One region of the Serratia sp. K1WW1 genome, then DNA from elsewhere that is predicted to be linked to it. Evidence: riboswitches for the same ligand, from Rfam matches in the RefSeq annotation. Region 1 holds a riboswitch; the other holds the start of a gene.
What was found. Region 1 has a riboswitch for magnesium ahead of mgtS (protein MgtS). Riboswitches for the same ligand answer to the same signal wherever they lie in the genome.
Positions count from the first base shown of each region.

Region 2: another riboswitch for magnesium. It lies ahead of ACX9GU_RS08250 (magnesium transporter); the one in region 1 lies ahead of mgtS (protein MgtS).

Region 1 covers NZ_CM147697.1:5,698,848-5,706,156, reverse strand. The annotation lists partial or broken gene ACX9GU_RS25930 (IS6 family transposase) at 1-234, shown strand, start outside; gene ACX9GU_RS25925 (cation diffusion facilitator family transporter) at 276-1,640, opposite strand; gene mgtS (protein MgtS) at 1,957-2,028, opposite strand; M-box (ykoK) riboswitch at 2,316-2,487, opposite strand; gene gorA (glutathione-disulfide reductase) at 2,726-4,078, opposite strand; gene ACX9GU_RS25910 (DeoR/GlpR family DNA-binding transcription regulator) at 4,202-4,990, opposite strand; gene gatD (galactitol-1-phosphate 5-dehydrogenase) at 5,119-6,168, opposite strand; gene ACX9GU_RS25900 (galactitol-specific PTS transporter subunit IIC) at 6,219-7,309, opposite strand, start outside.
Region 2 covers NZ_CM147697.1:1,800,002-1,807,310, forward strand. The annotation lists gene mnmC (bifunctional tRNA (5-methylaminomethyl-2-thiouridine)(34)-methyltransferase MnmC2/FAD-dependent 5-carboxymethylaminomethyl-2-thiouridine(34) oxidoreductase MnmC1) at 1-1,559, opposite strand, end outside; gene fabB (beta-ketoacyl-ACP synthase I) at 1,730-2,944, shown strand; M-box (ykoK) riboswitch at 3,233-3,403, shown strand; gene ACX9GU_RS08250 (magnesium transporter) at 3,463-4,473, shown strand; gene ACX9GU_RS08255 (hypothetical protein) at 4,665-5,093, shown strand; gene ACX9GU_RS08260 (copper-binding protein) at 5,164-5,484, shown strand; gene ACX9GU_RS08265 (TolC family protein) at 5,495-6,751, shown strand; gene ACX9GU_RS08270 (efflux RND transporter periplasmic adaptor subunit) at 6,751-7,309, shown strand, end outside.

The sequences.
Region 1 (7,309 bases):
GGGCGAATGGATGAAAGCTACATCAAAATCAAAGGCCAATGGAAGTATCTGTATCGGGCTGTCGATACAGCAGTTCAAACTATCGACTTTTTGCTGACTGCCAAATGGGACGCTGCAGCCGCATTGCGCTTCTTTCGCAAGGCTATTGGTCATCACGGTGAACCTGAGGTGGTCACTATCGATAAAAGTGGTACTGACTTTTTCCAACTTCATGTCACTAATGCAACAGAGCCATTTATAGACCTTCACCTTATCCTTCATTCCGCAGTGAGGGCTCACAGCGGTTCAACATGCCCAACCACCCGCGATACCATCGGGAATTGCATTCTCAATTGCCGTTCAATATGGTCCACCGCATCGTGCACCGCAGAAATCGACAAGGCAGGAAGGGCCCGACAGTGAAAATTCACAATCACGCCCTGCGGCGTTTCTCGCGCCCGGATATCATGGATGTCTTGCACCAATCCGCTGTTTTGCGCCGAAAGCGTCAATGCTTGTTCAATCTTCGCCAGTTCGCCGTGTTCCACATCCTGGCTAGTTAGCCAATCCAGCATCTGTGGCTCCAGGTGGGTTTCGATCTCCGTATTTTCGCCCAACGTCCGGCGTAGAGCCTCCTCCACCTCGCTGGCAATATCATGCGCCTGCTCTACGCTGGCATTGGCCGGAACCAACAGATCCATACCGATCGCCACACGGTCTGCCAATTGTTGTAGCGAAAGGCTCTGCACCACGGCCCCATGGTTGGCGGCCAGCATGCGAATACGGGTTGCCAGATCTTCATCACTTCTGGCTTGAGGGATGGCAATCACCCGTACTTCCGAGTTGGTGTATTGCTGCGCAAGTTTGGCGGTAACGTTCTGCTTCAATTCCTTGATCCGCTCAAGCGGTAGCGTCCGGCATACCCCAACGCTCACCTCGATAAACAGCGTGGCTCCGCCACTGCGCAGTCGAATGTTTTCTGTAGACAGCACCGCGGGGAAATCGTTAAGCAGGGCCGCGATATCTTCCCGCGTGCCTGCAGGTGCAGTGTCAATCAGGGAATCAAAAGAGCGTTTCCCCAGCTTCAATGCGGCGGTCAGGATAAAGCAGGCGACGATCAGTGCTGCCAGCGCATCCGCACGGGCAAAACCAAATAGCACAAAAACCATGCCCAACAGCACCACGCCAGAAGACAACATATCGGAGAAGAAATGCAGAGCATCGGCTTCCAGAGCCGCGCTGTTGGTGGCCTTGGCCACGCGGTTCAAGGCCCGGACACGGAAGAAATCAACCACAATGGACACCAGCAGTACCGCAATCACTACCGGTGCAGCCACAATCTGGTTTGCCTCACCTATCAGGCTGCTTACTGCTTCAAAGATGATCCAACCCCCGGCCGCCAACAGGAGGAGTACCTCAAACAGTGCGGCCAGATTCTCAACCTTGCCATGACCGAAATGATGGTCATCATCAGCAGGTTTATCGCTGACGCTCACCGCCCACCAGGTGATGCTGGTGGCGATAAAATCGGTAAATGAATGAATGCCTTCGGATATCAGGCCAATACTGCCGGTAAATATACCTGCGATAAATTTACCTAACGCCAACAATCCGCTGATAATCATCGAGTTTCTGGCGACGGCCTGTTTTTGATTTTGCATAGCACAGCTCATAGTTGAATTAAAAAAATCAGCGTTTGGTTTTTACGGAACATTGCCAGACAAAAGCGACGAGCAGTAAGCTTGCGGTAGCTGTCAGCAATAGACAGGAAAGAAATGCAGTTTGACCGGTGGAATACAAATAAATCTCATTAATACCTACCGAGATCATAAAAATAGCGTACAGCAACCCAAGAATAAAAATCATCATCATTATCACGCGCGGTAAATACCGTCCGTTTATTGCGGTTATTCATCCTCCCCGCAATGATTGATGAGGCTACGGGGAGGATGATGCTAGGCGGATCCTTTTCGTTCATTAGTCATCCCATTTGGTGCTCAGATAGGCTGCAATCAGCCCCAATGAGCTGATGAAAAACAAAAATCCCATAAAAAACATCATATTTCCCATAATCTTATCCTCGGTTAACTGTAATCGATAACGACCTCTGTGGTTAAAAGTAAGTGTGCAACGTAGTCTCCTGGCTTCATTCACCGTCATGGTGCCAGTGGCGGTGAAAAAGTCAGCGTTCAAAGAGTTAGCAATGCCTGAACCGCCTGTGTTGCTGGCGCGGTAGCGGTCATCGCTGAGGAGTCTGGAAGTGATTGACCCTATTGCTGTTTAAACTTCAGCAGTGCATCGCATAGGGGAGTAAACCAAAGAGGGGGAGTGCAGAAAGCCTATCTCCGCGTCCAGGTTTTAGCACTATACAACGTATCTGAAAAATTTCAGAAGTTACCTTGGGCTGAACCTTAATCCGATAAAGCCTGTCTTAACCTTGGGCATCTCTCGATGTCGTCAGATCAGTAACCTGTGTTTGTATAGGAGCCTCGCCAAACGAGATACTGCATATAACTACGCGGTGATTATAGGCGTGCTGGGAGCGATAGTGCTCGAAAATCGGCAACTCGTTGAGGTGATATTTAAGAAGTTATATTTAAACGAACGATGTATCTTAATGAACGTTAATTTTGAAGTGATATAAACACTATGGCGGGGATATTCAATTGCCTTAATCAGCATTTATAAGCTGAATAAAAGCAAAAACCGACCTTTTACAGTCGGTTTTCCAGTAAGGAATGCACTATTACCGCATGGTCACAAACTCTTCCGCGGCGGTTGGGTGGATAGCCACGGTGTTGTCGAAGTCTTTCTTGGTCGCGCCCATTTTGATCGCTACGGCGAAGCCCTGCAGGATTTCATCCATACCGAAGCCGATACCGTGCAGGCCAACGATCTTCTCTTCTTCACCCACACACACCAGCTTCATGCGGCACGGCTGGCGATGCTGAGTCACGGCGCTGTACATGGCGGTGAAGGACGATTTATAGACCTTCACTTTGTCCTCACCAAACTGCTCTTTCGCCTGTGGTTCGGTCAGGCCAATGGTGCCGATTGGCGGGTGGCTGAACACCACGGTGGCGATATTGCTGTAATCCAGATGTTCGTCCGGCTTGTTGTTGAACAGGCGCTCGGACAGGCGACGGCCAGCGGCGACGGCAACCGGGGTCAGCTCAACTGCACCGGTGTTGTCACCTACCGCGTAGATGCCCTTCACGTTGGTGTTCTGGAATTTGTCGACCTCGATGTAACCTTTCGCATTGGTTTTCACGCCGGTGACCGCCAGGTTCAGATTGTCGGTCGCTGGCTCGCGGCCGATGGCCCAGACCAGGCTGTCCACGGTGAACTCTTTACCGTTTTCCAACGCCAGCGTCAGGCTGCCGTCGGCGTTTTTGACGATGGATTTTGGAATGGATTCGGTGTGCAGGGTTGGCCCTTCGGTGTTCATCACCTCAACCAGGGTTTCTACAATCATCGGATCGAAGGTACGCAGCGGGGCGTGTTTACGCACGAACAGGTGCGTTTCCGCTCCCAGCGCGTTCATTACACCGGCAATCTCTACCGCGATGTAGCCAGCGCCCACCACTGCCACGCGTTTTGGCATGGCATCCAGCTCGAAGAAGCCGTCGGAGTCGATGCCGTATTCGGCCCCAGGGATTGAAGGGTGGCTTGGGCGGCCACCGGTCGCAATCAGAATATGGTCGGCAGTGATTTTCTCGCCGTTGACTTCCACAGTATGCGCGTCAATAAAGCGGGCAAAACCTTTGATCACGTCGACCTTGTTTTTACCCAACACGTTGTCGTAGGAAGTATGAATACGATCGATGTAGGCGGTGCGGTTGGCGATCAGACGTTTCCAGTCGAAGGCGTTGACGGTGGTATCGAAGCCGTAATCCGGGCCGTACTGGTGAATGGCCTCGGCAATCTGTGCCGCATGCCACATGACTTTTTTCGGGACACAACCCACGTTAACGCAGGTGCCGCCAAGTTCTTTGGCTTCAATCAGTGCGCATTTCTGGCCATACATGGCTGCCCGGTTGATCGATGCGATACCGCCGCTGCCGCCGCCAATTGCTAGATAATCGTAATGTTTCGTCATCTGGGTTTTCCATGAGTTGTGTGATTCGAGAAGGGTAAGAGTTTAACGCCTGATAGGGGGTTGTCGCAAAGATTGCGTCGATGGCTGTAATAGGCAGAGGCTTGATCCTCTGCCCGGTTGATTTTACACGATAACCAGTTCGGGTTTTGCCCGATCGAGCGCTTGGCGATCGGCACTGCTGATGCCGGTATCGGTAATGATCATGTCGATCTGGCTCATCGACAGCACCAGGTTGAACCCCCGGCGGCCGAACTTGGTGGAATCGACCACCGCGACCACGCGCTTGGCTGCCTGAGCCATTACGCCGCTGATCGAGTAGCCTTCATTAAAGGTGGTGATGCCGTTGGTAGCGTCCAGCCCGTCGGCCCCGACGAACATCACGTCACCGGCAATGCCCTGTAGGGAGAGTTCCGCGATGGAGCCGTGCATGGAGCGCGTCTTATGGCGCAGCGTGCCACCACACAGCACCAGCGTGATGTCTTTATTGTCGGAAAGTGCAAAGGCGGCGGGCAGGTTATTGGTGATCACCGTGATATTACCCATCTTCACCAGCTCTTCGGCGATCAGCATGGTGGTGCTGCCGCTGTCGAGGATCACCGTATCGCCGGGGTTGACCATCGCCGCTGCCTTTAAGGCAATGCGCTTTTTCGGGTCTTTGGCCAACTGGTAGCGTTCTTCCAGGATGACCTCACCGGTGGTTTTCGGCGCCTCGGCCTCCTGCTCCAACTGGCTGCCCGGCCTGGCGGCACCGCCGTGGAAGCGGATCAGCAGGCCTTTTTCTTCCAGCAGGCGCAGGTCAGCGCGGATGGTAACTTCAGAAATTCCGAAGGAATTCGAAAGATCGCTGACCAAGATGCTGCCGTTCTGCTGAACCAAGTCGACAATTTTATTTCGTCTTTCAAAAGAGTTCATCATCCTGACCTATCGAAATGTTTTGCTTTTATTTTATGCGAAAGGGATATGAAAGGGGAGCATAAAGATCAAGGAGATGGGATTTGAGGCAAAATAATGGCTGCACCAGGGCAGCCATTGGCTAAATATCACTCTTCGCCAAGCTTGAGCATGATTTTTCCCTGCATCGGCATACCGGCCAGGGCTGCAACGCTGGCGGCGTATTGCTGCGGACGATCGATGCTGGCAATCAACGGCTCCAGAGCCAGATCTGCCGATTGGAACAGCTTCATGGCCTGCTGCCACTCTTCCCCTGGCCACGGGGCTGAATAGTTCATCCAACTGCCCAGCAGCGTCAGTTCCTTGCGCAGGATCTGACTGAAGGTGCTGTAAGACAGATGCAGGTCCTTATGGAGAGTCCCCACCAGCGCGATTTGTGCCCGTGGCCCGGCGATATCTAGCGCCAGCCCAACCGTTTGTGGTGTACCAGCGGTTTCCAGAATCAACTGATCAAAACGCCTCTCCTGCAAGCGTTCGGCTATCTGGGCGGGACTGAGTTCTGCGCTGTTAAACGTGTTTTCTGCGCCGATCTGGCGTGCCAGCTTGAGCCGGTCGTCATTGATATCGATCGCCGTGACGCTGCGTGCGCCCATTGCTCTGGCGCACTGGATCGCCAGTTGGCCGATGGTGCCAGCACCAATGATGATCACCTCTTTATCTTTGCATCCGCCAGCCAACTGAATGGCATGCAGGCCGACGGTGATGGGCTCAATAAACGCCCCCTGCAATAAGCTGACGTTGGCAGGCAATTTCACCAGATTGGCACGTTTGACCACGATAAACTCGGCGTTGCCGCCGTGGCTGCGTGAACCGACGAACTGGTAATGCTTGCACAGCGAATAGTAATGGCGCTGACACTCCGGGCAGTTAAAGCAAGGCAGCAAAGGGACGCAGGCCACGGCATCATGCTGTTGCAGATCGGTAACCCGATCGCCGCAGGCCACGACCCGGCCACTGAACTCATGCCCCAGGGTAATCGGGTAGAAATGCGCGCCCTTGGCGAAGATGCGGGGGATATCCGAACCGCATAGCCCGGAATACGCCACCCGAACCAATACCTCATCGGCGGCCTCAATGGCAGGAGCGGGGCGTTCTTCAACGCGCACTTCTCCCTCCGTGTGGATCACGACTGATTGCATAACTTGAACTCCGTAGAAATAGAGAGGGGGAGATAAGCTCCCCCGAAGGATCAGGACATCGCGTTGAGGCTTTGCGCGGTCTGCTGTTTAGCAGTGGCTTCAGCTTGGGCAAATTGACGGGCACGGCGCCAGGTGAGGAACACCCCAATGGCGTAAATGACGCCGATAACCACCAGACCCACCACGTTTTGCCAGGTGAGTAGTTGGATCAGCAGGTAGGTGATTGGTGAGCCGCCTTGGTCCATCGAGGCCACTACGCCGCCCGCTTTCAGGGCACCGGCATTGGCAGCCAGTTGGGTATGCAGCCCGATGGTTTGGGTGGCGATCCACAGCGTGATGCTCATGATGATAAAGCCCGAGATCAGCGTGCGGAACAGGTTGCCCTGATGCACTGCGACGGCGAGGGCCACAAAGAAGCCGATGGTTGCCAGATCGCCAAACGGCAGCACCTGGTTACCTGGGACGATCACGGCGATCAGAATGGTCAGCGGGATAAAGATCAGGCTGGCAGAGACCACGGCGGTATGGCCCAGCAGCAGCGCCGGGTCGAGGCCAATAAGGAACTCCTGGCCACCAAAGCGTGCTTGCAGGCGTTTACGAGCATGCTTGGCGATCGGCGTCAGACCATCCATGATCGGTTTAATCACCCGTGGCATCAGCAGCATTACGGCAGCGGTTTTCACCGCCAGTTGCAGAATGCCCTTCAGGTCATAACCGGCCAGCGCACCGATAATCAGCCCCATCACAAAGCCGACGGTCACCGGCTCGCCGAACGGGCCAAAGCGTTTCTGTACGTCGTCTGCGCTGAAGTGAATGCGGTTCAGACCGGGGATCTTCTCGATAATGGTGTCCACCAGTACGGCGATCGGCCCCATATAGGCGGAGGTGCCGTGCGGGATGGCAATCCCTTCCAGCCCGAAGAAGTCACGGGTATCTTTGGCGAACCAGTCCCCCAGCTTGTAGACGAAGGCGGCATGCACCACCACGCCCAGCATACCCAGCCAGTATGAACCGGTGGCCAGATGCACCATGGCGCCGGTAAAGGTCATGTGCCAGATGTTCCAGATATCCACGTTAACCACTCGGGTCATACGCGTCAGCAGCATCACGATGTTGACCGCAATCGCTACCGGGATGGCGA
Region 2 (7,309 bases), 2.1 Mb from region 1:
TGCTGCTGATTGTCAGGATTCACCGGCGTCAGATAACCGTCGTAACACAGTACCTGCTTTAACTCACTTAAGACTGGCGTAGTGGGAATATGTGAAACCTGGCCGCGCACGGCATATGCCGGTAGAGCGGCGCCAGGTTCCAGAGTGGTGAGTTGGTGCCCGTTAGCCAGAATCACCGTCGCATGTTGGTGAGTTGCACTCCCGGCAAAATGCAGCTGCCAACCCTCATCATTGCGGTTGAGATCGGAAAGCGTATGCAGATAGTGGCAAACCAATCCCTGCCGTTCAGCCAGGGCAATCGCGGCACGCGTCAGGTCAGCAGGGCACAGCCATCCCCCGAGCGAATAGTGAATGCCACCAAACCCCGTATCGATCCCACACAGGGTGCTAAGCGTAGCGCGATCGGCCGGTTGTGCCAGAGTGTGCGGCCAGGTAACGGCCAGGATCTTGGCGATCTTGCCCGCGCTTTTCTCGTCATAGGCCAATTGGCTGACGCCACACCACTGGTGACCGAACTCAACCTGTTGTTGCAGCAGGGTGTCATACTGGCGGCGGGCAAAGGGGAAGGCGGCGGAGAAGAAGTTTTCCAACGCATCGCCCCGGCCATTCAGTAACGGGTACAGCGCCCCTTGGCGATTGCCAGATGCGCCCTCTGCGGGCTGTGCATCGGCACAATACAAGGTCACCCTGGCCCCACGGCGCAATAAGGCCAACGCGGTGAGTGCGCTGGCTACGCCGCCGCCAATAATAGCGACATCGTCGGTATTCTCCGCTGCCGGGCGCAGGAACCACGGGCTTGGATTGACGCTTGCCGGGGTGTCGGCAGGTAGCTGACCAGTGAGCATCTCGCGTTTCTGGCCAAAGCCTTTGCATTTGGTAACCTCAAACCCGGCCTGCTGCAATCCGCGGCGGACAAACCCTGCGGCAGTGAAGGTGGCAAAACTGCCGCCTGGGCGGGCAAAACGCGCCATGGTGACAAACAGCGGTTCGCTCCACATATCGGGGTTTTTGGACGGCGCAAAGCCATCCAGGAACCAGGCGTCAATTTGATCGTTCATGCTGGCGTCAAAGTGCGGCAACAGGGTATTGACGTCACCGAACCATAAATCGAGCGTGATCTGCCCTTCGGCAAGCAGCAGGCGGTGGCACCCTGGCAGCGGCAAAGGCCACTGGGCGCGAAGCTCATCGGCAAAGGGAGCCAGTTCTGGCCATTGGGCATGGGCTGCCGCCAGGTCGTCCAACTGCAACGGGTATTTCTCAAAGCTGATAAAATGCAGGCGCTGCAAACTTGCTGCGGGTGTCTCCTGCCGGAAACGCGCAAAGGCCTGCCACAGGGTTAGAAAATTCAGCCCGGTACCGAAGCCGGTTTCTGCCACAATAAACAGTGAGCGTGGGTGATCGCTGAAGCGTTGTGGCAACCGGTTGCCCCCCAGAAAGACGTAGCGGGTTTCCTCCAGCCCATCCTGGTTGGAAAAATAGACGTCATCAAACTGTTTCGAAACAGGTGTACCTTGTTCATTCCAGCTTAACGCTGCGGTTTGGATGGGGGCATTGCTCACGGTAGGTTGCTCGTAACTCAAGGGATAGAGCGATTTTAACGGGGGTAGCCCCGAGGTGCAAACTGGGTAAAGATAATGCAAAATTATTCTGATCGGACTTGTTCGGCGTACATCTGTACGCTAAAGTGCGTTGCAAAATCCCGAATGTAAATTGTGGAAGAGGTACTTGAATGAAACGTGCAGTGATTACTGGCCTGGGAATCGTCTCCAGCATTGGTAACAACCAGCAGGAGGTCCTGGCAAGTCTGCAGGAAGGCCGCTCTGGGATCACCTTCTCTCAGGAGCTGAAAGATTCCGGCATGCGTAGTCACGTATGGGGTGATGTTAAACTCGACACTACCGGTCTGATTGACCGTAAAGTGATGCGCTTTATGAGCGACGCGTCGGTTTACGCCTATCTCTCCATGGAACAAGCGATTCAAGATTCCGGCCTGGCAGCCGATCAGGTTTCCAACGATCGCACCGGTCTGGTGGTCGGTTCCGGTGGTGGTTCTCCACGTAACCAGGTTGCGGGTTCTGACGGTATGCGCGCCAAAGGCCTGCGTGGCGTTGGCCCATACATGGTGACCAAGGCGATGGCATCAGGCGTTTCTGCCTGCCTGGCTACCCCATTCAAAATTCGCGGCGTGAACTACTCCATCAGTTCTGCCTGCGCAACTTCAGCACACTGTATCGGCCACGCCGTTGAGCTGATCCAACTGGGTAAACAAGACGTCGTCTTTGCTGGCGGTGGTGAAGAGCTGTGCTGGGAAATGGCCTGCGAGTTCGACGCCATGGGCGCGCTGTCTACCAGCTATAACGACACGCCAGAAAAAGCTTCTCGTACCTATGACGCAGCGCGTGACGGTTTCGTTATTGCAGGCGGCGGCGGCATGGTAGTGGTTGAGGAGTTGGAGCACGCTCTGGCTCGCGGCGCACATATCTATGCGGAAATCATCGGTTACGGTGCGACTTCAGACGGTGCCGACATGGTGGCTCCATCGGGTGAAGGCGCGGTGCGTTGCATGAAGATGGCAATGCAGGGCGTAGACACACCAATCGATTACATGAACGTACACGGCACCTCCACGCCGGTCGGCGATGTGAAAGAACTGGGCGCGATCCGTGAAGTCTTTGGCGATAACACGCCGGCCATCTCTTCAACCAAAGCCATGACCGGCCACTCACTGGGTGCGGCGGGCGTGCAGGAAGCGATTTATAGCCTGCTGATGGTCGAGCACGGTTTCATTGCGCCAAGCATCAACATCGATAATCTCGATGAGAAGGCGGCAGGGATGAACATCGTGACCGAGCCAACCAAGCGTGAGCTGACCACGGTCATGTCCAACAGCTTCGGTTTCGGCGGCACCAACGCCACGCTGGTAATGCGTAAACTGCAGAAGTAAGCCTGGGGCGTTCTATTATCAATCGGGCACCGTAATAGGTGCCCGATTTTTTTTGCTTTTTTAAAGCGATACCTACATCAGCACGAATTAAGATTTCGCAGATCAAAAAAACTGACGGCAGATAACTTAAACGGCGGGCGTTTTTCGTTTAATTTAGCCTTCACCGGGAAGGATAATAAAGTAATCAGGTTAGTTTTTGGCCCGAAAAATAAATAACACCTCAACAAAATTACCATTTTTCCTATACGAATAACCAAACCAGTCATAATGCCCACGCTTTATCTAGCTTTACGATCTCGTTATGGCGAGGCTCCTATACGAACACAAGTTACCGCTCTAATGGCATCGAGAGAGGCCACCAAGGGTAAAACAAGCATTAGCCGAATCAAGGCATTGCTAAGGTAACTTCCCCCTGGGGATACGTTGTATAGTGCTAAACCCAAGACGTGGGGATCGGCTTTCGCTGTCCTGTCTTGTCGCCTCTATGAGACTCCATCTTTCAATCGGGAGTATCTAGAATGTCACATGTTGTATTGCAAGACCTTTACCAAAACGCCAACTTTGAAGACGACGCCATCGCGCGTTATATGAACAAGAAAGTCTCTGTTCTACATCAAGATCTTTACGTTGGCGAAGCCAGGAAAATATTCGTTAACCAACTTTCCAACGACGATATTCCCGCACAAATCTTTATTGAAGATGGCACCAAACTGGTGGGGGTTCTTTCTGTTAAACGTTTATTGCAGGAAGAACATAATGGCGAGCGTATCAAGGATATGATGGAGACCACCTTCTTCCATGTAAAACCCACGGACGAACGCGAACATATCGCCAAACTGGTGGACAATAATAATTTAGATATTGTGGCGGTGGTCGATAATGGCCGTTTGGTCGGCTGCTTAACCGAGCGGGAAATCGCGCAGATTATCGAGGATGAAAACACCGAGGATGCCCATATGCAAGGGGCAAGCCTACCGCTGGATAAGCCTTACCTTGAAATGAGCTCCTTCGAGCTGTGGAAAAAACGTAGCGTGTGGCTGCTGCTGCTGTTCGTCGCCGAGGCTTATACCAGCACGGTTATTCAGCATTTTGAAGAGTCATTGGAAGCGGCGATTGCCCTGGCCTTCTTTATCCCGCTATTGGTGGGTACAGGTGGTAACAGCGGCACGCAAATCACCTCTACCATTGTGCGGGCCATGGCCTTGGGGGAGGTCCGCATGCGCGATTTGGGGCGCGTGCTGAGCAAGGAAATGACTACTTCGATCATGATCGCGTTAACGCTGGCCTGTGCTGGTGCATTCCGTGGTTGGATGATGGGTATCGGCTATGAGATTACGCTCATTGTGAGCTTGACCCTGGTTTGTATTACGCTGTGGGCCGCGATTGTCTCTTCCGTGATCCCAATGGCTCTGAAACGCTTCGGTGTGGATCCTGCCGTAGTCTCCGCCCCGTTTATCACCACGCTGATAGACGGCACCGGCTTGATCATCTACTTCAAAATAGCCCAGTGGACCTTGGGGCTGAATTAATAATGCAAACCGGCGAAAGCCGGTTTTTGCTATGATTAACGGGATTTTTAAGCTGTGTAGTTGACTGAAATCAAAGCATTTTCAGTTTATAGGATCGTTCCGAGGCGGCTTTGTCAGCGGGTGTAAATTCCGTTCCTGTGACGGTTTTCTGCCGATATACTCAGCACAGTTTCTTACTCTGGAATTTTTGCATGTCGGCTTTGGCGTCCATCTCAATATCTATGCATCGGTTGCGCTTCGCCAAGAAGCGGGCTGCAGCATGGCTATTGGCCGTCTGCTGGCTACTGCTCAACAGCCAACTGGCGATCGCCAGCCATCACTGCAACCTGCAACTCACCACCGTTGCGCCAGCCGCGCAGCATACGATGCATATGCAGGCCGCCGATCCGCTAACCAATGAGATGATGCAGGCCGAAGGGCCGCTGTGTGAAAAGCACTGCGTTCCAGATACGGCACAGCAAGACCACGGTAATCTTGCCCTGGCGGCAGTAATACCTGCCAGCAGTGAGCTGTTGGTTGCCGATCCTCAGCCCCAGGCACAGTTTTCCCGCCTCGATTGGCAAACCCCTCCGATAGCAGGCCCGCCGGCAGAGATCGTCTTCTGCCGCTTCCGTGAATAGCCAAACCAACCGCTTTGCCGTCCAGCACGGTGACCTGAGTTGTTTTTGTCTATTCTATGGAGCTATCGTTATGCGTAATCTGATCACTGCCGTTTTCATCTCTCTGATGTTCTCTTCATTCGTCTCCGCTGCGGAGATGCAACATCACCAACATGCCAGCCAAGACACCGCCGTCTATCACTCTAAAGGGACCGTTAAGGCCTGGGGTGAGCAGAAAGTGTCGCTCGCCCACCCAGCCATCCCTGCCTTGAACTGGCCGCCGATGACCATGAATTTCCTTCAGCCCCAGCCGCCATTGCCTGCCTTGGCTGCCGGGGCTGCGGTGGAGTTCAGCTTCCGTCAGGTTGACGGCGGCTATCAGCTGACCGCCATCCGCGCCAGCCAAGACTAACGGGGGCACCATGTCCAGACTACTTTCTCACCCATTGCGGGTGGGCTGGCTGCTGCTCGCCTGTTGGACGGCGAGTGCGCAGGCAACCGGCCTGACGTTGGAGCAATCGCTGGCGGCGGCGGAGCGCTATTCCGCCGAGCTTTCGGCCAACCAGCATCAGGTGAATGCGTTGCAAAACATGGCGGATTCGGCGATGGAGCTGCCCGATCCCAAGCTGAAATTCGGCATTGAAAACGTGCCGGTGCAAGGCGGTAGCGCCCGGCGCTTGACCCGTGACGGGATGACCATGGAGCGGGTTGGCATCATGCAGGACTATGTCAGCAGCACCAAACGCCAACGTAAGGCGGACACCCTGCGTGCCGAGGCCAATAAAACCGAAGCCAACAGTGCGACAATCCGCGCCCGTTTGCAGCAGCAGACGGCACAGGCCTGGTTGGAACTGGCGCTGAGCCAGCAGACGCTGAAAGATGCTACGGCTTTGCTCAAAGAAAGTGAAAAGCAAATCGCCGCCCAACATGCCGGAGTGGCCAGTGGCAGTTCGCCCGCCGCTAACGTCATCGATGCTCGCTTGACGTTGTTGGCGATGCAGGACCGACTCAGCGAGGCGCAGCGTGACGTCACCATCGCCCAGGCGCGCTTGACCCAGTTGACCGGGCAACAGGTGGAGGGGATCGGTGGTCCATTGCCACGCTTCGAGCGTCTGCCCGCCGAGAGCAACCTGTTGCGACAAGCGATAAAACAGCACCCTGAAGTGGTGCAGGCCAGCCGTGAGGCCGATGTGGCCAAGGCGCGATCGGCGCAGTCCGAGGTGGCCGCCATTCCGGACGTGGGCATAGAGGTGTCGTATGGCAAACGGGCCGATGGCTATGAGGATATGGCGGGCGTGATGTTTACCGTCGATCTGCCGCTGTTCCGCTCCCAGCGGCAGGATAAGGACTATGCCGCCGACGTTTCCCGCTCGATGGAGGCCAACGATCAGTTGACGTTATTGATCCGCGATCATCAGGCCCAGTTAGATACCCTGCTGGCGCAGTATCAGGCCGCGCAGGCGCAATGGCAGCGTCAACAGCAGCAAGCGATCCCGCTGCAACAACAGCGCGTGGCACTGCAACTGGCGCAATACCGCAGTGGCAAAAGCGATCTCTCCTCGGTGTTGGAAGCGCGCCGGGCCTTGCTCGATAGCCGTCTGAGCGCCGGTAAGGCCGCGCGTGAATTGGCGCAGCTATGGGCCGCCATCCGTTATCTCACCGTGCAGGAGGCAATGTAATGAAAATGCGTTTTAGCCTGACGCTGTTAGCCGCCTTATTGGGCGGCGCTATGGGCGGTTACTGGTTTGCCGGGGAAAGAACTGCGGCGCAACCTGCTAGCGGCGGTGCCGAACGGCAGGTGCTGTATTGGTACGATCCGATGGTGCCAGGCCAGCGTTTTGATAAGCCGGGCAAATCGCCGTTTATGGATATGGAACTGGTGCCACGCTATGCCGATGAGCAGCAGGATGACGGTGGTGTCACCATCAGTGCCCGCCAGCAGCAGAATCTGGGCGTGCGTACCACGGCTGCACAACTGCGTGAACTGAATTTGCAGCTTGATGCCTATGGCAGCGTTGCCACCGATGAACGTGGCGTGCAGGTTATTGCCGCCCGGGCCAATGGGCTGATAGACAAACTCTATGTGCGTGCCAGCCAGCAGCAGGTAAAGAAAGGGCAAGCGCTGGCACAACTGTGGATCCCGGACTGGAGTGCTGCACAGCAGGAATACCTGGCGATCCGCAAACTGGGCGATAGCGCACTGACCTCTGCCGCCCGCCAGCGTCTGGCATTGCAGT